Regions from separate parts of the Cobetia sp. ICG0124 genome, predicted to be linked through region 1. Evidence: predicted binding sites of a transcription regulator. Region 1 holds the regulator's gene; each other region holds the start of a gene.
The links. The regulator LexA, encoded in region 1, represses DNA repair genes until DNA is damaged. The targets are predictions, from matches to a motif close to TACTGTNTANNTANACAGTA.
Positions count from the first base shown of each region.

Region 1 (6,560 bases):
CGCCGCTGCTGTGGGCCAAGGTGGCTCGTGGGCTGTCGGCCGGTCGAGTGCAGTCGGTTGCCGTGCGCTTGATCGTCGAGCGTGAGCGTGAGATCCGTGCCTTCATTCCGGAAGAATTCTGGGATGTGCACGCAGAGCTTGCCGCGACCAGCGGCGAGGCGATCCGTTTCGAGCTGGCGCGTCAGGATGGCAAGGCCTTCCGTCCGACCAGCGAGAAGGAAACGCTGGATCGCATCGCGGCGCTGCGTACCGCTCGGCTCGCGATTTCCAATCGCGAAGACAAGCCGACCCGCTCCAAGCCGAATGCCCCCTTCATCACCTCGACCCTGCAGCAGGCGGCCAGCAGTCGTCTCGGCTTCTCGGTCAAGAAGACCATGATGATGGCGCAGCGCCTCTACGAGGCCGGTTACATCACTTACATGCGTACCGACTCGACCAATCTGTCGGCGGACGCGGTGGCCACCGCGCGGGACTTCATCGCTGAGGAATTCGGCGACAACTATCTGCCGCAGGCCGCCAACGTCTACTCCAGCAAGGAAGGCGCTCAGGAAGCTCACGAAGCGATCCGTCCCTCCGAGGTGGCGCGTCGCGCGACGGACCTCACCGGCATGGAGCGTGACGCGGAGCGTCTGTATGAGCTGATCTGGCGTCAGTTCGTCGCCTGCCAGATGGTGCCGGCGGAGTATCTGTCCTCGACCCTGACCATCGAGGTCGATGGCTACGAGCTGCGCGCCAAGGGCCGGGTGCTCAAGTTTGACGGTTATACCCGCGTGATGAAGCCGGCGGGCAAGAAGGAAGAGGACCAGTCACTGCCGGACCTGGCCATCGGCGAGGTGCTGGAGCTGGTCGAGCTGGACCCGCAGCAGCACTTCACCAAGCCGACGGCGCGTTACACCGAAGCCAGTCTGGTCAAGGAGCTGGAGAAGCGCGGCATCGGCCGTCCTTCGACCTATGCGGCGATCATCTCGACCATTCAGGATCGTGGTTACGTGGCGCTGGAAAATCGGCGTTTCTACGCCGAGAAGCTGGGTGACATCGTCACTGATCGTCTCAGTGAATCCTTCAAGGACCTGATGGACTTCGGCTTCACCGCGCGCATGGAAGACTACCTCGATGAGGTGGCCAACGGTCAGCGCAACTGGCGTGAACTGCTGGATGCCTTCTACGCCGAGTTCAAGGCCGAGCTGGATCACGCCCAGTCAGAAGAGGGCATGCGCCCGAATCAGCCGGTGCCGACCGATATCGCCTGCCCGACCTGTGGTCGCGAGATGCAGATCCGTACCGCCTCCACCGGCGTCTTCCTGGGGTGCTCCGGTTACAACCTTCCGCCCAAGGAGCGCTGCAAGACCACCATCGACCTGTTGCCGGGGGATGAGGCGGTCGCCGCTGACGCGGATGAGAATGCCGAGACCGATGCACTGCGTGCCAAGCGCCGTTGTCCGATCTGCGCCACGGCCATGGACAGCTATCTGATCGACGAGCAGCGCAAGCTGCACGTCTGCGGCAACAGCCCGGATTGCGTGGGACATGAAGTCGAGCAGGGTCAGTTCCGCATCAAGGGCTACGATGGGCCGGTGATCGAGTGCGACAAGTGCGGTGCCGACATGCAGCTCAAGACCGGGCGTTTCGGCAAGTACTTCGGCTGCACCAACGAGGATTGCAAGAACACCCGCAAGCTGCTCAAGTCCGGGGAGGTCGCGCCGCCGAAGATGGACCCGATCCCCATGCCGGAACTTGCCTGCGTGAAGGTCGAGGATCACTACGTGCTGCGTGATGGCGCCAGTGGCCTGTTCCTTGCCGCCAGTCAGTTCCCCAAGAATCGCGAGACGCGTCCGCCGCTGGTCAGCGAGCTCAAGGCGCATGCCGACGAGCTGCCGGAGAAGTATCACTTCATCCTCAAGGCGCCGGAGAAAGACCCCGATGGCCGCCCGACGCAGATTCGTTTCTCGCGCAAGGCCAAGGAGCAGTTCGTGATGACGGACGAAGATGGCAAGGCGACGGGGTGGAAGGCGACCTTCGACAACGGCCGTTGGGTCGTCGAGGACAAGCGCATGGGAGCCAAGAGCTGATGAGCCAGCGTGGCCGCACCAATCAACTGCTGTATCAGGCCGAGTTGCTGCTGGAGCAGGCGGCCGTCGCGACGCGTGATGAGCATGCCGTCGCACGGCGCATGGCCGGTGAGGAAGGGGCGCTGGCGTTGATGGAGCTGGCATTGGCCTCGTTGATCGAGGAGTGCGCCGCGTCGGCACGCTGGCCTGAGGGCAGCTGGCGCGAGCGGCTGGCCACACCGCCGACTCCCGTGGCGGAAATCGAGCAGTTGCGAAGCCTGCAGGCGCAGCCGGACAGTTGGTTGAGCCAGCTAGTGGCCGATATCACGCGTCTGCATGAAGAGGGCGGTGCTGCCCGGCGTGAGGAAGGCCAGGCGCGTGGCGATGGTCTCATCATCGCCGCGGCGGCCAATGCGCCTCTGGCAGAGCGTCTCGCCACGGCAGTCAGCGCCATGAAGGCGTTGCTGTCACACCTTCGCGAGTCGAATGTGGAGTGGTAGATGTCACGCACCTGTCATTCAGGTGACGCCCTGGCATGACGGGTGCTAGACTGGCGGCATTGTGGCAAGCCCTGCATTCTCCGGTACGACCATGGCTCTGGCTGTGGTCGTACTTTTTTCTGCATTGTCGCCAGTGACCAGGATGCCGTGCAGGAGGAATGACGTGTCCGATCCCGCCGTACTTGAAATCGTGCAAATGGAAGATGGGGAAGTGATCCTGCGTGCCGCCGAGAGTGAAGGTGAGCCACTTCTCAGTATCCGCATCTCCGATGAAGCTGCCGATCTGCTGCGTGACAATCGCTTCGAGGTCGCGCGTGAGATGATCGACCACGCCATCACCCGCACCCGCCTGTGGGATGGCGAGGATGATGAGGACGAGCAGTCGGAAGGCATGGTGCACTGACTGCGAGCCATGAGATCAGTGCAGGCCGCCATCGCGGATCACGCCCACGCCGAGGCCCTCGATTTCCAGGCTGTCCGTGCGCAGATCCACCTTGATGGGAGCGAAGTCCTCGTTCTCGGCTTCCAGCCATACGTAATGGCCATCGCGACGGAAGCGCTTCACCGTCACTTCATCCCCCAGACGCGCTACCACGATCTGTCCGTCACGCACGCTGCTCGTGCGGTGCACGGCCAGCAGGTCACCTTCCAGAATGCCGACATCCTTCATCGAGACCCCGCGCACGCGCAGCAGATAGTCGGCGGCAGGCGAGAAGTAGTCACTGGGCAGTGGGCAATGGCGATCGATATGCTGGCTGGCCAGGATAGGGCTGCCAGCGGCCACTTCCCCGATGACCGGCAGGCCCTGCTCGCTATCCTCTTCCGCCTCGGCCAGAGACGGCACGCGGATGCCCCGCGAGGTGCCCGGCACCATCTCGATGGCTCCCTTGCGCTTCAGGGCACGCAGATGCTCTTCCGCGGCATTCGGTGAGCGAAAGCCCAGTGCCTGGGCGATTTCGGCACGCGTTGGCGGATAGCCTGAGGACTTGATGGTCTTGATGATGAAATCGAAGACATCCTGCTGGCGCGGAGTAAGCGGCTGAGTCATGGGCATTGCCTTTGGCCTGGGCGGCATCTGAGCTGACGGCACGGGGTGTGCATCCATACAACTGTCATTGTATCCAGTCATGGCGGTCATGCAAGGCATCGTGGACCTGACAAGGCATCCGCCCATGGCCCAGACCGATACCGTTACCCGTATCCTCGATACCGCCGAGGTCCTGTTCGCCGAGCGAGGCTTCGCCGAAACCTCGCTGCGCAATATCACCAGCAAGGCCAAGGTCAACCTGGCGGCGGTCAATTATCACTTCGGCTCAAAGAAGTCATTGATCCAGGCAGTGTTCGCCCGCTATCTCGACCCCTTCAGCGAGCGTTTCCATGCGGCACTCGACAGTGTCGAGCAGCAGCATGCCGGTCGTCAGGTGCCGCTGGAAACGCTGCTGGAAGTGATGGCGCGCACGGTGCTGGAGGTGCCGGCCGAGCGCAACAGCCTGCGTACCTTCATGCGCCTGCTCGGGCTTGCCTATACCCAGGGGCAGGGCCACATGCGTCGCTACATCCGCGAGCATTACGGCACGGTCTTCAGCCGCTTCGCCGAGCTCCTGAAGCTTGCGACGCCGGACCTGCCAGACAACGAGCGCTTCTGGCGTCTGCACTTCATGCTCGGCAGCGTGATCTTCACCTTCTCGGGACTGGACGCACTGCGCGATATCGAAGAGGCCGAATACGGCCATCACACCAGTGTGCGCGAGCTGATCCAGCACATGCGTCCGGTGGTGGTGGCGGCGATGGCGGCTCCGCTGCCGGCCTCGCTCGGAGATGGTGAAGCGGTCACCCAGGCGGCCAGCTGATGGCTTGCTGGGTGGCGGTGGATCTCACCCGCCAGCGTCTTGAGATACGCAATGACGCGCCGAGTGGCAGTCGTGATGCGCCGCCCCCCGCGGCTGACCCTGACACGCTGGTGCATGCCTGTGCGATCTCCAGCGGCCTCAACGGTATCGGCGAGCTCGATGGCAGCGGTTGCACGCCGACCGGCTGGCATGTGGTTCGCGCCGCGATCGGGGAGGGCAATCCGCGTGGTGCCGTCTATCGTGGGCGGCGCTTCACGGGAGAGGTGTTCACGCCTCGACTGGCCGCCGAGCACCCCGAACGCGACTGGATCCTGACGCGTATCCTGTGGCTCAGCGGTCGTGAGCCCGGCATCAACCGTGGCCGCAACGCGGCGGGACAGCGCGTCGACAGCCTGCGGCGCTACATCTACTTCCATGGCACGCCGACCAGCGAGCCGATGGGCACCCCGGCCTCCCATGGGTGCATTCGTCTGCGCGATGAGGATCTGCTGTGCCTTTTGACGCTGCGTTGCCTGGCGGCTGGTGCTCGCGACTGTTCGAGTCGCGCTCAGTCGGCTAGAATTGCGCCTTTCCTCGCGCCGGCCGCCTGTCCTGAGGCTTGTCTTCCAGGCTGCCGAGCCCCGTAAGCAGGCCATGGACAGGAAGGATGTCATGACACAGCCATTGGGCTCCGTAATGCTCGACGTCGAGGGGCATACCCTCACGTCTGACGAACGTGAACTACTGGCACGCCCCGCCGTCGGCGGCGTCATCCTGTTTGCGCGCAACTGTGTTTCTCCCGAGCAGGTGCTGGCGCTGTGCGGTGAGATCCGCCGCGTCAATCCACATCTGTTGATCGCCATCGATCAGGAAGGCGGACGGGTGCAACGGCTGCGCGAAGGCGTGACCCGCCTGCCGCCGATGCGCGCCCTGGCACATTGCTGCCTGGGACGTGACTGTGACGGCTGCGGTGATGATGCCCAGTCGTCAGGGCTCGGGTTTGCCCGTGACGCCGGCTGGTTGCTGGGCATGGAGATGGCCGCCATTGGCTGCGACATCACCTTCGCGCCGGTATTGGATATCGATGTCGCGGGTTCCACCATCATCGGCGACCGCAGTTTCGGGACGACTCCCGAGGACGTGATTGCCGTCGGTACCGCCTTCATCGAGGGCCTGCGCGAAGCTGGCATGGCAGCGGTCGGCAAGCATTATCCCGGTCATGGTGGCATCGCGGCGGATACCCACCGCGAGCGCGTGATCGACCCCCGCCCCTTCCGCGAGCTGCGCGAGCATGATCTCAAGCCCTTCGCGGCGCTGGCGGATCGCCTGGGTGGCGTGATGCCGGCTCATGTCATCTACCCCGATTTCGATGCGCGCCCCGCCGGCTTCTCGCCAAGCTGGCTGGGGCTGCTGCGTGAGGAGTTCGGTTTCAAGGGCGCCATCTTCTCCGATGACCTGGGCATGGCGGCTGCCGTGGCCGAGGGCGAGCCGGAAGTGCGCGCTCGTCTGGCACTGGATGCCGGCTGCGACATGGCGCTGGTGTGCAATGATCCCGCCGCCGCACGTGCCGTGCTCGACAGCCTCGATGGGGATGAGCAGCGCAATGCCGGCAAGCGTCAGGCGCGTCTGCGCTACGGGCGCGCCCGCCCCACGCTCGAGGGCCTTGCGGGGCTGTCTCGCTGGCGGCGTACCCATGCACGTCTCGAGGCGCTGGCGGCCAGTCAGCCGCCAAGGACTCCACATGGCTGAGAAATCCGCCACCGAGGCGGCTGCCGACAAGCTGGCGGCGCCTGCCGAAGAGATGATCAATCACTGGGTCGAGCCGCTGCGCAACTGGGTGGAGCAGACCTTCGGTCTGCCACTCTGGGGGATCAACCTCGCCCTGGTGCTGGTGGCCGTGGTCGTGCTGCATCTGAGCGAGCGCATTCTGCTCAGTCGCCTGGCCGTGCATGCCGAGAAGAGTCGCAACCTGTGGGATGACGCGCTGCTGCACGGGCTGCGCCATCCGCTGTCTCTGTGGCTCTACAGCATGGGGTCGCTGGTCGCGCTGGATATTCTTGCCCATCAGTTCGCGCCCGGCAGCCTGGAGGCCTATCTGGGCACGGTGCGCCAGATCATCACCCTGCTGGCGCTGGCCTGGGCGTTGATTCGCATGATCAAGCGCTTCGAGTCGCTGCGTACCA
Region 1 is NZ_CP024893.1:2,456,150-2,462,709, reverse strand. It holds gene topA (type I DNA topoisomerase) at 1-2,069, shown strand, start outside; gene CU110_RS11550 (DUF6586 family protein) at 2,069-2,548, shown strand; gene CU110_RS11545 (hypothetical protein) at 2,712-2,951, shown strand; gene lexA (transcriptional repressor LexA) at 2,967-3,596, opposite strand; gene CU110_RS11535 (TetR/AcrR family transcriptional regulator) at 3,721-4,398, shown strand; gene CU110_RS11530 (L,D-transpeptidase) at 4,398-5,024, shown strand; gene nagZ (beta-N-acetylhexosaminidase) at 5,050-6,126, shown strand; partial or broken gene CU110_RS18030 (mechanosensitive ion channel family protein) at 6,071-6,560, shown strand, end outside.

Region 2 (6,560 bases), 1.3 Mb from region 1:
GACCTCGGAGAGCTGTTCTGCGGTCATCGCCTCAAAGTGACTGAAGTCGAAGCGCAGGCGCTCGGCCGTCACCAGCGAGCCCTTCTGCTGGACGTGCTCACCCAGCACCTGGCGCAGCGCTTCATGCAGCAGGTGCGTGGCGGAGTGGTTGCGCACGGAGGCAGCACGCAGATCTGCATCGACCTGCGGACGCACCGCGTCGCCCACCGCGAGCGAACCTTCGATCAGCACACCGTGATGCAGATGATGTCCGGCCTGCTTCTGGGTATCACTGACCTGGAAACGGCCGCCCTCCAGATGTAGATAACCGGTATCGCCCGCCTGACCACCGGACTCGCCATAGAACGGCGTGGTATCGAGTACCACGATGCCCTTGGTATCGGCCTCGAGACGCTCGAGCGTATTGCCTTCGCTGTCGAACAGCGCGGTGACGGTCGCCTCACCCTCGAGGTGATCATAGCCGGTGAATTGCGTCTCGCCTTCCAGCGTCAGGTTGGCGGAATAGTCGCCCCCGAAATTGCTGGCAGCACGTGCACGCTCACGCTGAGCTTCCAGCGCGGCCTCGAAACCGGCCTCATCGAGGATCAGTTCGCGCTCGCGGCAGATGTCGGCGGTCAGGTCGTAGGGGAAGCCGTAGGTATCGTAGAGCTTGAAGATGGTTTCGCCGTCGAGGGTATTGCCATCCAGCTCGGCGATGGCCTCCTCGAGCAGCTTCATGCCGTGCTCCAGCGTACGCGCGAACTGCTCCTCTTCCTTGAGCAGCACACGCTCGATCTGCTCACGCGCAGAGCGCAGTTCCGGATAGGCATCGCCCATCTCGGCATCCAGCGCCGCGACCAGCTTGTAGAAGAAGCTGCCGCGCGCGCCCAGCTTGTGACCGTGACGCACGGCACGGCGGATGATGCGACGCAGCACGTAGCCACGCCCTTCGTTGGACGGCAGCACGCCATCGGCGATCAGGAAGGCACACGAACGGATGTGATCCGCCACCACGCGCAGCGAGGGAGTGGTGATGTTGTCATGACCGATGATCTCGGCCGCCGCCGCCAGCAGATTCTGGAACAGGTCGATCTCGTAGTTGGAGTGCACGCCCTGCATCACGGCCGCGACGCGCTCCAGCCCCATGCCGGTATCGATGGACGGCTTGGGCAGCGGGTTCAGCGTGCCTTCGGCATCACGATCGAACTGCATGAAGACCAGGTTCCAGATCTCGATGTAGCGATCGCCATCTTCGTCCGGGCTGCCCGGCGGGCCACCGGCGACGTCTTCACCGTGATCATAGAAGATCTCGGAAGACGGGCCACAGGGGCCGGTGTCGCCCATCTGCCAGAAATTGTCCTCGTCGAGACGCGAGAAGCGGTTCTGATCGATGCCGACCTCGTTGAACCAGATGTCGCGGGCTTCGTCATCGCTGACGTGCACGGTGACCCACAGCTTCTCCTTCGGCAGGCCCAGCTCTTCGGTCAGGAACTTCCAGGCGAACTGGATGGCTTCGCGCTTGAAGTAGTCACCGAAGCTGAAGTTGCCCAGCATCTCGAAGAAGGTGTGGTGACGTGCGGTGTAACCGACGTTGTCCAGGTCATTGTGCTTACCGCCGGCGCGCACGCAGCGCTGTGCCGAGGTGGCACGGCTGTAGCCACGCGGATCACGGCCCAGGAAGACATCCTTGAAGGGCACCATGCCGGCGTTGGTGAACAGCAGGGTCGGGTCGTTGTTCGGCACCAGAGAACTGGTGGGAACGATGGTATGCCCCTGCTTCTCGAAATAGGTCAGGAAGGCGTTTCTGATTTCTGCGCTTTTCATAGAGGTTCCGTAGCGATGTGCGTAAAGACGCTCCGGGGGTCTTCTTCTGCATGACTTCCGCATGGTTTCTGCATGTTCATCCATGTGGGAATGCATGGAGGTGCAATGAAAAGCATGAAAGAAGGCGCCTGCCCCGTGCCGTCGCAAGACGACCTAGTATAACGCCTGTTCGCGCAAGCTAAAGGGGGGGAAATGGCTTGAGTGACCGGTTTGCGCGTTCCGAGCCATTGCCCGGGCAATGGCTGGCCTCACGCCTCGTCTTCCGTCCAGGCGGACTCCATGGCGTAGCGCAACTGCTCGTAGTCGAAGCCGCGCTGGAGCAGGAAGCGCTCTCGGCGCGCACGCTCCTTGTGACCCTCGCCCGCTGAGGAAAAGCGCCTTGCCAACGTCTCGCGCGCCAGCTCGAAGAAGTCCACCGCATCAATATGTCCGAAGGCATCAGGCACCGGATCACAGGCAGCACGCATCACGGCACCTGACGTCTCGTTGTCGATGCCACGCTGGCGCAACTCCTGCTGGATACGCCTGGGGCCCTGCCCCCTCAGCACCCGTGTCCGCAGGAAGCTGGCGGCGAAGCGCTCATCGGATTGCAGGCCTTCCTCGACCAGACGCTCCAGCACTTCCTCGATCAGCAGCTCGACCTCATCACGACTCAAGCGCGTCTCGGCGCCCTCCTCGCCACTCGCGGACTGCTCCGCCAGCGCATCATCGCTGACGGTCTGCAGGTAGTCGCGCTCCTTGAGATAGTCGTGCAGCTCGCGACGGCTGTGCTCGCGGCGTGCCAGACGTGCGATGGCGTCATTGCGGGCACGCCGTTGCGGCGTCATCGCGCCGACATCGAGGGGCTGATAGTCCGGCCCGGCGGTCTCTCTTTCCTGATCGTGCATGTTGGCGCTCCATCGAGATCCAGATCATCTTCATTTTCGGCGACCACTTCTTCCTTGGCCTCTTCCTTGGTTTCCGGAGAAGCCAGCAGCTGGGCGCGAATCTGGCTCTCGATCTCTTCCATGATCGCGGGGTTGTCCTCCAGATACTGGGCGGAGTTGGCCTTGCCCTGACCGATCTTGCTGCCCTGGTAGCTGTACCAGGCACCTGCCTTGCCGACCAGACCACACTGCACGCCCAGATCAATGACCTCACCGGCGTGGTAGATGCCCTTGCCGTAGAGAATCTGGAACTCGGCCTGGCGGAACGGCGGCGCGACCTTGTTCTTCACGACCTTGACGCGAGTCTCGTTACCGGTGACTTCATCGCCGGACTTCACGGAGCCGGTACGACGGATGTCGAGACGGACACTCGAGTAGAACTTCAGCGCGTTACCACCGGTGGTGGTTTCCGGGCTACCGAACATCACCCCGATCTTCATGCGGATCTGGTTGATGAACACCACCATGCAGTTGGCATTCTTGATGTGACCCGTCACCTTGCGCAGCGCCTGGGACATCAGACGCGCCTGCAGGCCGACGTGGGAGTCACCCATCTCACCCTCGATCTCGGCACGCGGCGTCAGGGCTGCCACGGAATCGACGATGATGACGTCGACACCACCGGAACGCACCAGCATGTCGACGATCTCGAGTGCCTGCTCACCGGTATCCGGCTGGGAGACCAGCATCTCGTCCAGATTGACGCCGAGCTTCTCGGCGTAGGACGGATCCAGCGCGTGCTCGGCATCGATGAAGGCACACACCTTGCCCTGCTTCTGGGCCTGGGCGATGACCGAGAGCGTCAGTGTCGTCTTGCCCGAGGATTCCGGACCGTAGATCTCGACCACTCGACCGAAAGGCAGGCCACCGATGCCGAGCGCGATATCCAGGCCCAGAGACCCGGTGGATACCGACGGGATGGCCACACGCGGGGCATCGCCCATGCGCATGACGGCGCCCTTGCCGAACTGGCGCTCGATCTGGGACAGCGCCGCGTTCAGCGCCTTGGTACGATTGTCGTCCTGTGCCATGTGGCCTCCTGTCGAACGGCGGCGCCGCATGGGCAACCACCTGAAATAGGAAATTCTCAAGCTTCGGGTGATGCAGAGACTGTCAGCCTAGCGGCTGGGCTGTCATGGCAAAACCCTGTATACATGGACAGTATGATGCCGCATGTTTCATCGTTCTGCCAGTCCGGTGATGCGCTTTTTCAGGCAGCAGTCTCAACGCAGAGGGTTGCATGCGTCTCGAGCCTCACCAGTTCAGCCCTGCCAGGCTTCCACGCATTCGATCAAGCCTTGCAATGCCACCCTCACGGCGGCGTCGCGCACGGCCTGCCGGTCTCCCGGAAAGTGGAAACACCGCGCCTGCTGTCGCGCCTCACTGCCCCATGCCAGCCACACCGTCCCCACGGGCTTTTCTTCACTGCCGCCTCCCGGACCCGCCACACCACTGATTGCCACCCCCAATTCGGCACCGCTGTCACGACACGCTCCCTTGACCATCTCGCGCACGACGGCCTCGGAGACTGCCCCGAAGTCCGCGAGCGATGCTTCGCTGACGCCGAGCAGACGCCGCTTGGCAGCATTCGAGTAGGTCACATAGCCCGCCTCGAAATAGCCGGAGCTACCGGAAATCGCCGTGATCGCGGCACTCACGCCACCCCCGGTGCATGACTCTGCAGCAGTGATCTGGACTCCGCGCGCCAATGCCAGCGCCTGCAGCTGCTCGGCCAGTGCATTCGCATCCGGTGCCTCGGACGTCGTATCCGTCAATCGGGCCATGAACGAACTCCTTTCTAGAAGTGGTCTGAGGAAAAGGGAAGCGAGCAGGAGGCATCACAGGCATTGGAGCCGGCCGTGCCAGTCCGTAGAATATCGCGCATCCCGCATGCCGTGTTCTCGCATGTGCGTCTTTTTCCCATTGCAGTGCAGTCAAGGAAGTCCATGGCCATGGCCAAGAACAGCGCGCCCCAGATGACGCCGATGATGGCGCAGTACATGAAGATCAAACGCGAGCACCCCGGTGTGCTGCTGTTCTATCGCATGGGCGACTTCTATGAGCTGTTCCATGAGGACGCCAAGCGAGCCGCGCAACTGCTCGACATCACCCTGACGGCACGTGGCAGCTCCGGCGGCTCCCCCATTCCCATGGCAGGGGTGCCTTATCACAGCGCCGAGGGTTACCTGGCACGCCTGGTGAAAATGGGCGAATCCGTGGCCATCTGCGAGCAGATCGGCGATCCCGCGACCACCAAGGGCCCCGTCGAGCGCAAGGTGGTGCGCATCGTCACACCGGGCACCCTGCATGACGAGGCGCTTCTGGATGCCAGCCGTGACAATCTGCTGGTGGCGCTGCATCGAGACGGTGAGACCTGGGGCCTGGCGGCACTGGAGCTTTCCTCAGGACGCTTCAGCGTACTGGAAGTCAATGGCGATGAAGAACTGCTGGCCGAGATCCAGCGTCTGTCACCCGCCGAGCTGATGGTCGGCGAGAGTCGTGAACTGCCAAGCAGTCTTGCCTCACGCCCGGGCCTGACCCGTCAGAGTGACTGGCATTTCGACCATGAGACCGCGTTGCGCCTGCTGTGCGATCAGTTCGGCGTTCAGGACCTCAATGGTTTCGGTTGCAGTCATCTGACCTGCGCGGTCACCGCTGCTGGTGCCCTGCTCGACTACGCGCGTGACACGCAGCGCACCGGTCTGCCCCACGTGACGGCGCTGGCCGTGGAGAGTCGCGACGATTCGGTCGTGATCGATGCCGCCAGCCGTCGCAACCTCGAGATCGACACCAATCTTGGCGGCAGCAGCGACAACACGCTGGCCAGCGTATTGGACGTGACTGCTACCGCGATGGGCTCACGCCTGCTCAAGCGCTGGCTCAACCGCCCGCTGCGCGATCAGACCCAGATCGGCCAGCGCCAGGCGGCAGTGCAGCGCTTGATTGAGGGTGACTACCCCTTCGAACTGCAAGGCCTGCTCAAGCGGATCGGCGATGTGGAGCGCATCCTGGCGCGTGTTGCACTGCGCAGCGCCCGCCCGCGGGACATGGCGCGCCTGCGTGATGGCCTCAATACACTGCCAGAGCTGCGCGCCGTGCTCGCCAGCGTCGAGAAAGGCAGTGCCATCGATGACCTGCGCGATGGCATCCGCCTGTTCCCCGCCCTCTCGGCCATGCTCAGCGAAGCGCTGATCGAGAATCCGCCGGTCGTGCTGCGCGATGGCGGGGTGATCGCCGATGGCTACGACGATGAGCTGGACGAGTATCGCGGCCTCTCCGAGAACGCCGGTCAGTATCTGGTGGCCCTCGAGACCCGTGAGCGTGAGCGCACCGGCATCAGCAACCTCAAGGTCGGCTACAACCGCGTTCATGGTTACTTCATCGAGCTGCCGCGCTCCCAGTCAGCGGAAGCTCCGCCGGAATACATCCGCCGCCAGACGCTCAAGAATGCCGAGCGCTTCATCATCCCGGAACTCAAGGAATTCGAGGACAAGGCGCTGTCGGCCAAGTCCAAGTCGCTGGCCCGCGAGAAGCTGCTGTATGAGCACCTTCTGGATGACCTGAATACCGAACTGGATGGCCTGCAGCAGACGGCACGCGCCCTGGCGTCACTGGATGTGCTCACCGCCTTCGCTGATCGCGCCGCCGCACTGGACTTCGTCCGCCCACAGCTCAGCGACACGCCGGGAATCGACATCGAAGGCGGCCGCCACCCGGTGGTGGAACATGTCAGCGACCACCCCTTCGTGCCCAACGACGTGCGCTTTGACGATGCGCGCCGCATGCTGGTGATCACCGGCCCCAACATGGGCGGTAAATCCACCTACATGC
Region 2 is NZ_CP024893.1:402,649-409,208, reverse strand. It holds gene alaS (alanine--tRNA ligase) at 1-1,803, opposite strand, end outside; gene CU110_RS01915 (regulatory protein RecX) at 2,052-2,690, opposite strand; gene recA (recombinase RecA) at 2,627-3,760, opposite strand; gene CU110_RS01905 (CinA family protein) at 3,992-4,513, opposite strand; gene mutS (DNA mismatch repair protein MutS) at 4,682-6,560, shown strand, end outside.
Region 2: recA (recombinase RecA) is a predicted target of LexA. The motif match lies at 3,874-3,893, and genes of this name have one in related genera.

Region 3 (6,560 bases), 670 kb from region 1:
GAGTGAAGCTCTTCGGCGAAGTCTTCATAACGGCCCAGCAGCTGATCGGCACGGCTGGCCAGACGGTTATAGAAGATGACTGCCGGAATCGCGGCAAAAAGCCCCATGGCGGTAGCGACCAGCGCTTCTGCAATCCAGGGAGCGACAGTGGTCAGAGTGGCCTGCTGTGCAGTCCCCAGTGCCTGGAAAGAGCCCATGATGCCCCACACCGTCCCGAACAGACCCACATAGGGGCTTACGGAGCTGACGGTGGCCAGGAACGGAAGATGGATATTGAGACGTTCTTCCTCGCGTGACAGCGTGACACGCATGCTGCGCTGAACGCCGTCCATCACCGCATCGGCATTGCTGGACTTGGGCTTGAGACGACTGTACTCACGAAAGCCTGCACGGAAGACGCCTGCAGCACCCGGCGTCGCCTCTTCTTCACTGGGCAATTCACGGTAGAGGTGATTGAGATCCACTCCGGACCAGAAACGCTTTTCAAAGGCGGTATACGCCTGTTTCGCTCGTGACAATGCCATCCCCCGCTGGAAGATCACTACCCAGGAGGCGATGGAAGCCGCCAACAGCAGCAACATGACGGATTGCACCACCAGGCTGGCATTCGCGAACAGCGAAATGATCGACATCGAATCTTCCACGGAAATCCCTCTTTCTCAGACCTCAAGAGCGCTCAGCAATTCCACGGGCCATCGACGCGGACGCAATGTGCTGGCATCGACACAGGCAATCACCACCTCGGCATCACTCAACATCACCCCGTCCTTCATCACCTGTTGATGAAAGACAAGGCGCGCGCCACGCAACTCACCTGCCGTTGCCGTGACCTGAAGCAGATCATCCAGTCTCGCAGGACGATGATAGCGACTGGCCACACTGTGCACGACAAGCTGGATACCGCGCTCCAGAAGTGTCTGCTGGGAATAGCCACGTGCGCGCAGCCATTCACTGCGTGCGCGCTCCATGAAGCGCAGGTAATTGACGTAATAGACGATGCCACCCGCATCGGTATCCTCGATATAGACCCGCACCGCATGATGAAAATCGCCCGTCTGCCCAGTCAACGTTTCCTCGCCGGGTCTGGATGTCTGCAGAGACGACATCATGCGTCCTCCTGCCCACCCGGCGTCAGACGCGCCTGGGTCTCACGCGGTGTGATGCCGAAATGCTGATAGGCGGAACTGGTCACCACGCGCCCACGCGCCGTTCGCATCATGAAGCCCTGCTGAATCAGATAGGGCTCCAGCACATCTTCGATGGTATCGCGCTCCTCGCCGATGGCGGCCGCCAGCGAATCCACACCGACGGGCCCGCCATCGAACTTCTCGATCATCGACAGCAGCAACCGGCGATCCATATGATCCAGCCCGTGGCTATCCACATTGAGCATGTTGAGCGCCTTGTCCGCGACATCCAGCGTCAGACGGCCATCGCCGCGCACCTCGGTAAAGTCACGCACCCGCCGCAGCAGCCGATTGGCGATACGCGGCGTCCCTCGCGAGCGTCGTGCGATCTCGCGCGCGCCATCCATCTCCACTTCCATGCCTGACAGCTTCGCACTGCGCGAGACGATACCGGTCAGCGACTCGATATCGTAGAACTCGAGGCGCTGAACGATGCCGAAGCGATCTCGCAGGGGCGCGGTCAACAGACCAGCCCGGGTCGTCGCCCCCACCAGAGTGAATCGTGGCAGTTCCAGCTTGATCGAGCGGGCAGCCGGGCCCTCCCCGATCATGATATCCAGCTGATAATCTTCCATCGCCGGATACAGCACTTCCTCGACCGCCGGTGACAGGCGATGGATCTCGTCGATGAACAGTACATCGCCTTCCTGGAGATTCGTCAGCATGGCGGCCAGGTCACCTGCCCGCTCCAGAACCGGTCCGGACGTCGACTTGATGTCCACGCTCATCTCACTGGCAATGATGTGTGCCAGAGTGGTCTTGCCAAGTCCCGGGGGCCCGAATACCAGGGTGTGATCCAGGCTATCGCCACGACCGCGAGCGGCACTGATGAAGATTTCCATCTGCTCGCGCACGATCGGCTGACCGATATACTCATTCAGCGTTCGCGGCCGATTGGCGCGATCGATCCGTTCTTCCGGATCATGCGTGGCCGCGGAGATCAGTCGATCCGACTCCATCATGATGCTTGCTCAACTCCTGATGACTCATGCTGCAGACATGAATCATGTGGCGAGAGGTGGTCTGACCGAGGCAGTGAAATGATCTTGCGCCAATGCAATCAAGCGCGCACTTTCTACCCCAGTCGCCGGCCATTCCCTAGTCAATAAATCCAATCAGATCGTGCCTATTCTGTCATTCACGCTATCAGGCACGAGACACGTGCGCTAGCTGGCAGCTGGCCATCTTGCGGGCCAACGCCGCCTTGATGAGGGCTTCCGTGGAGGCACCTGTCTCGAGTCCCGAGAGCATCTTGGCCGCCTCGACCGGCTTGTAGCCCAGCGCGACCAGAGCGGCTTCGGCGTCGGCCAGGGGATGGGTAACCGGCGGCTGTGGCTGCGAAGCGCGCGCCATTTCCGACAGACCATCGTCCTGCGGAATCGTCCAATGCTTGAGCCGGTCGCGCATCTCGATGATCAGGCGGTCCGCCGTCTTCTTGCCGACGCCGGGCAAGCGAGTCAGTGCCCGACTGTCTTCGTCGTGCACGCAGCGAATGAAATCGGCCTGCTCCATTCCCGAGAGAATCGCCAGCGCCAGGCGCGGCCCGACCCCGGAAATCTTGATCAATTCCCGGAACAGACGACGCTCCGGCTCCTTGCCGAAGCCATAGAGCAACTGGGCGTCTTCACGCACGACCAGATGGGTGAACAGCTGACAGTCCTCCCCGACAGCCGGCAGACCCAGCAAGGTATTCATGGAGGCTTCAAGTTCATAGCCCACACCCTGTACATCGAGTACCAGATGAGGCGGCTGCTTTTCGAGCAAACGCCCGGTCAGACGTCCAATCATGTTTCGGGCACGGGTTGTTGCGATGCGGGCAAGCCTACCAAAGATAACGTGCAGGCGGCATGTCCGAGTGTCACGACGATTTTGTCGCATGAATCTGACAGTCAGACACCTCATTTGCCCGGCTCAAAGTCACGCCAGCTACTGCTGCGTCGTGCGCGGGTACTCTTGCGCCCTGCACCCGCCCCCAGGCCCAACGCCTCCAGCTGCGCGCCGCTCGGGGTCAGTCGCATGCGTGCAAAGCAATGTGTCAGCGCGATGGCCAGAGCATCCGCGGCATCCGCCTGAGGCGTTGCAGACAGCTTGAGCGTATGGGTCACCATATGCTGGACCTGGGCCTTGTCTGCTGCACCGGACCCCGTGACAGCCTGCTTGATCTGTCGCGGCCCATACTCTGATACCGGCAGGCCGTGGTTCGCCGCACACACGATGGCTGCCCCACGTGCCTGACCGAGCTTGAGCGCGGAGTCGGCATTCTTGGACATGAAGACCTGCTCGATGGCGAACTCCGCCGGGCGATGCATGGCAATCACTTCACTGATACCGGCGTAGATCTGCGCCAACCGCTGGTCGAGGCTGACCTGGGACATGCGGATGCAGCCACTGTCCACATAGCGGGGCTGAGCCGCCGAGACGTCCAGTACGCCGTAACCGGTCAGGCGTGACCCCGGATCAATGCCAAGAATGATCATGCCACCGCCTCGCGTCTCACACTCATTGCCTCTCCATCCCTGTCGTCTTTCGTGCTTACTGTGTATATAACCAGCCACAATGCCACAAAAAAGGCGGTGCGACACTGTCATTGCCTGCTGGATCAGGCCTGACCGCCTTCCTCTTCAACCTTGACCTTCTGACGCAGACGGATGTTCAGCTCCTTGAGCTGCTCACCGCTGACTTCCCCCGGGGCGTCGGTCATCATGCAGCCAGCGCTCTGGGTCTTCGGGAAGGCGATGACTTCACGAATGGTCTTGGCGCCGGTCATCAGCATGACCAGACGGTCGAGACCGAAGGCCAGACCACCATGGGGCGGCGCGCCGAACTTGAGCGCGTCGAGCAGGAAGCCGAACTTCTCTTCCGCTTCCTCTTCGCCGATGCCCAGCACTTCGAACACGGTACGCTGCATGCCCTGGTCGTGGATACGGATGGAACCGCCACCCAGCTCAGTGCCGTTGATGACCATGTCATAGGCGCGAGACAGTGCCGCTTCCGGATCGGCCTTGAGTTCTTCCGGGGTGCAGGACGGCGCGGTGAACGGGTGGTGCAGCGCGCTCAGGCGGCCGTTGGCATCGGCTTCGAACATCGGGAAGTCGACGACCCACAGCGGTGCCCATTCGCGGGTGTAGAGGTTGAGGTCTTCGCCCAGCTTGACGCGCAGCGCACCGATGGCCTCGGCCACGATGTTGGACTTGTCGGCACCGAAGAACACGATGTCGCCATCGACGGCGCCACAGCGGTCCAGCACGTCATCCACGACGTCTTCCATGAACTTGACGATCGGCGACTGCAGACCCTCGATGCCCTTGGCACGCTCGTTGACCTTGATCCACGCCAGGCCCTTAGCACCGTAGATGCCGACGAACTTGGTGTAGGCGTCGATTTCCTTGCGTGACAGGCTGGCACCGCCCGGCACACGCAGCGCGGCGACACGGCCCTTGTCATCCTTGGCCGGGCCGGAGAAGACCTTGAAGTCTACACCGCTCATCAGGTCATCGACATCGACCAGCTCCAGCGGGATACGCAGGTCCGGCTTGTCGGAACCGAAGCGCTGCATGGCTTCGGAATACGGCATGGTCGGGAAGTCGCCCAGCTCGACATCCAGCACTTCCTTGTAGAGACCACGGATCATGGTCTCGGTCATGCCCATGATGTCCTTCTCGTCGACGAAGCTGGCCTCGAGGTCGATCTGGGTGAATTCCGGCTGACGATCGGCGCGCAGATCCTCGTCACGGAAGCACTTGGCGATCTGGTAGTAACGATCGACACCGGCGACCATCAACAGCTGCTTAAACAGCTGCGGAGACTGCGGCAGCGCGAAGAAGCTGCCGGCATAGGTGCGGCTCGGCACCAGATAGTCACGTGCCCCTTCCGGCGTGGCACGCGTGAGAATCGGGGTTTCGATGTCGAGGAAGCCCAGGGCTTCCAGCTGGGCACGCACGCTGTGGGTGATGCGTGAACGCAGGCGCAGCTTGTCGATCATGTCCGGACGACGCAGGTCGACATAACGATACTTGAGGCGAACTTCCTCACCGACCTTGTTGTGGTCGTCCAGCTGGAACGGCGGCGTCTGTGCGGTGTTGAGCACTTCGACATCCTTGGCCAGCACTTCGATCATGCCTGTCGGCATGTTCGGGTTCTGGGTGCCTTCCGGGCGCATGCGAATACGGCCCTTGATGCGCAGGACGTACTCGCTGCGCGCCTTGTCGGCAGTGGCGAAGGCATCGACGGTGTCCGGATCGACGACGATCTGGGCGATACCGTCACGGTCGCGCATGTCGAGGAAGATGACGCCACCGTGGTCGCGACGGCGGTGCACCCACCCGCACAGAGTGACATCCTGATCGATCAGGGTCTCGTTCAGTTTGCCGCAATAGTGGCTGCGCATGTTGATTCCTTGTTGCTCAAATTCGTGATCGACGCACTGGTGCGCGTCTGTCTCAGAGGGCCTGACGACTGGAGATGTCAGGACGAGCTATCGCCACCTCCGGCCAGATTCTTCTTGCTGCCGGACTTGAAATCCGTTTCGTACCAGCCACTGCCCGCCAGACGGAAACCGGCGGCGGATACCAGCTTTTCCAGCTGGCCCGTCTTGCATTCCGGACATTCCGTCAGCGGCGCGGCGCTGATCTTCTGCAACTTGTCCATCCGATGGCCACAGGCCTTGCAGTGGTATTCATAGATCGGCATGGTTTTTTCTTGCATCAGACGTGCCGGAGACATCAATATGAGTGACATCTCAAGCACAGCTTCGGAACGCGTACAATAAGGCCAGTTGAACGTCTTTCAAGTCAAAGCGAAAGGGCCACATTATAGCGTGCTCGGCCCCTTGCGGGGCAACACCCCCGCAGGCCGTGATGCTCGACATGGCATCACTTGGCGACGGCCTTGACTTCAGCCGCCTGAAGGACCGGGTCAATGGGCTTGTCTGCCATGATGCCACGTTGCCCGAGCAGGTCGTGGAGCGTCTGGAGGGTGCCGAAATCGTGCTGGTCAACAAGGTACGCCTGGAGGCGCAGCATCTGGAGGCCCTGCCGACATTGAAGCTGATCGCCGTCATGGCCACCGGCACCAACAACATCGACATGGAAGCGGCAAGGGCGCAAGGCATACGCGTCATGAACGTCGCGGCCTATGGCACCGCCTCTGTCGCACAGCACACCTGGATGTTGATGCTGGCACTGGCCGGACAACTGCCTGGCTACCAGGGAGATGTCGCGAGCGGTGAATGGCAGCGCAGCAATACCTTCTGCCTGATGGGCCGCCCCACCCTGCAACTGGCCGGCAAGCATCTGGTGATCGTCGGCAAGGGAGAGCTGGGGACTGCCGTGGGCAGGTTGGCAGAGGCGTTCGACATGCGCGTCACCTTCGCCG
Region 3 is NZ_CP024893.1:1,787,900-1,794,459, forward strand. It holds gene tolQ (protein TolQ) at 1-632, opposite strand, end outside; gene ybgC (tol-pal system-associated acyl-CoA thioesterase) at 660-1,109, opposite strand; gene ruvB (Holliday junction branch migration DNA helicase RuvB) at 1,106-2,149, opposite strand; gene ruvA (Holliday junction branch migration protein RuvA) at 2,334-2,975, opposite strand; gene ruvC (crossover junction endodeoxyribonuclease RuvC) at 3,086-3,664, opposite strand; gene aspS (aspartate--tRNA ligase) at 3,787-5,574, opposite strand; gene CU110_RS08295 (zinc ribbon domain-containing protein) at 5,652-5,876, opposite strand; gene CU110_RS17945 (NAD(P)-dependent oxidoreductase) at 6,053-6,560, shown strand, end outside.
Region 3: ruvC (crossover junction endodeoxyribonuclease RuvC) is a predicted target of LexA. The motif match lies at 3,721-3,740, and genes of this name have one in related genera.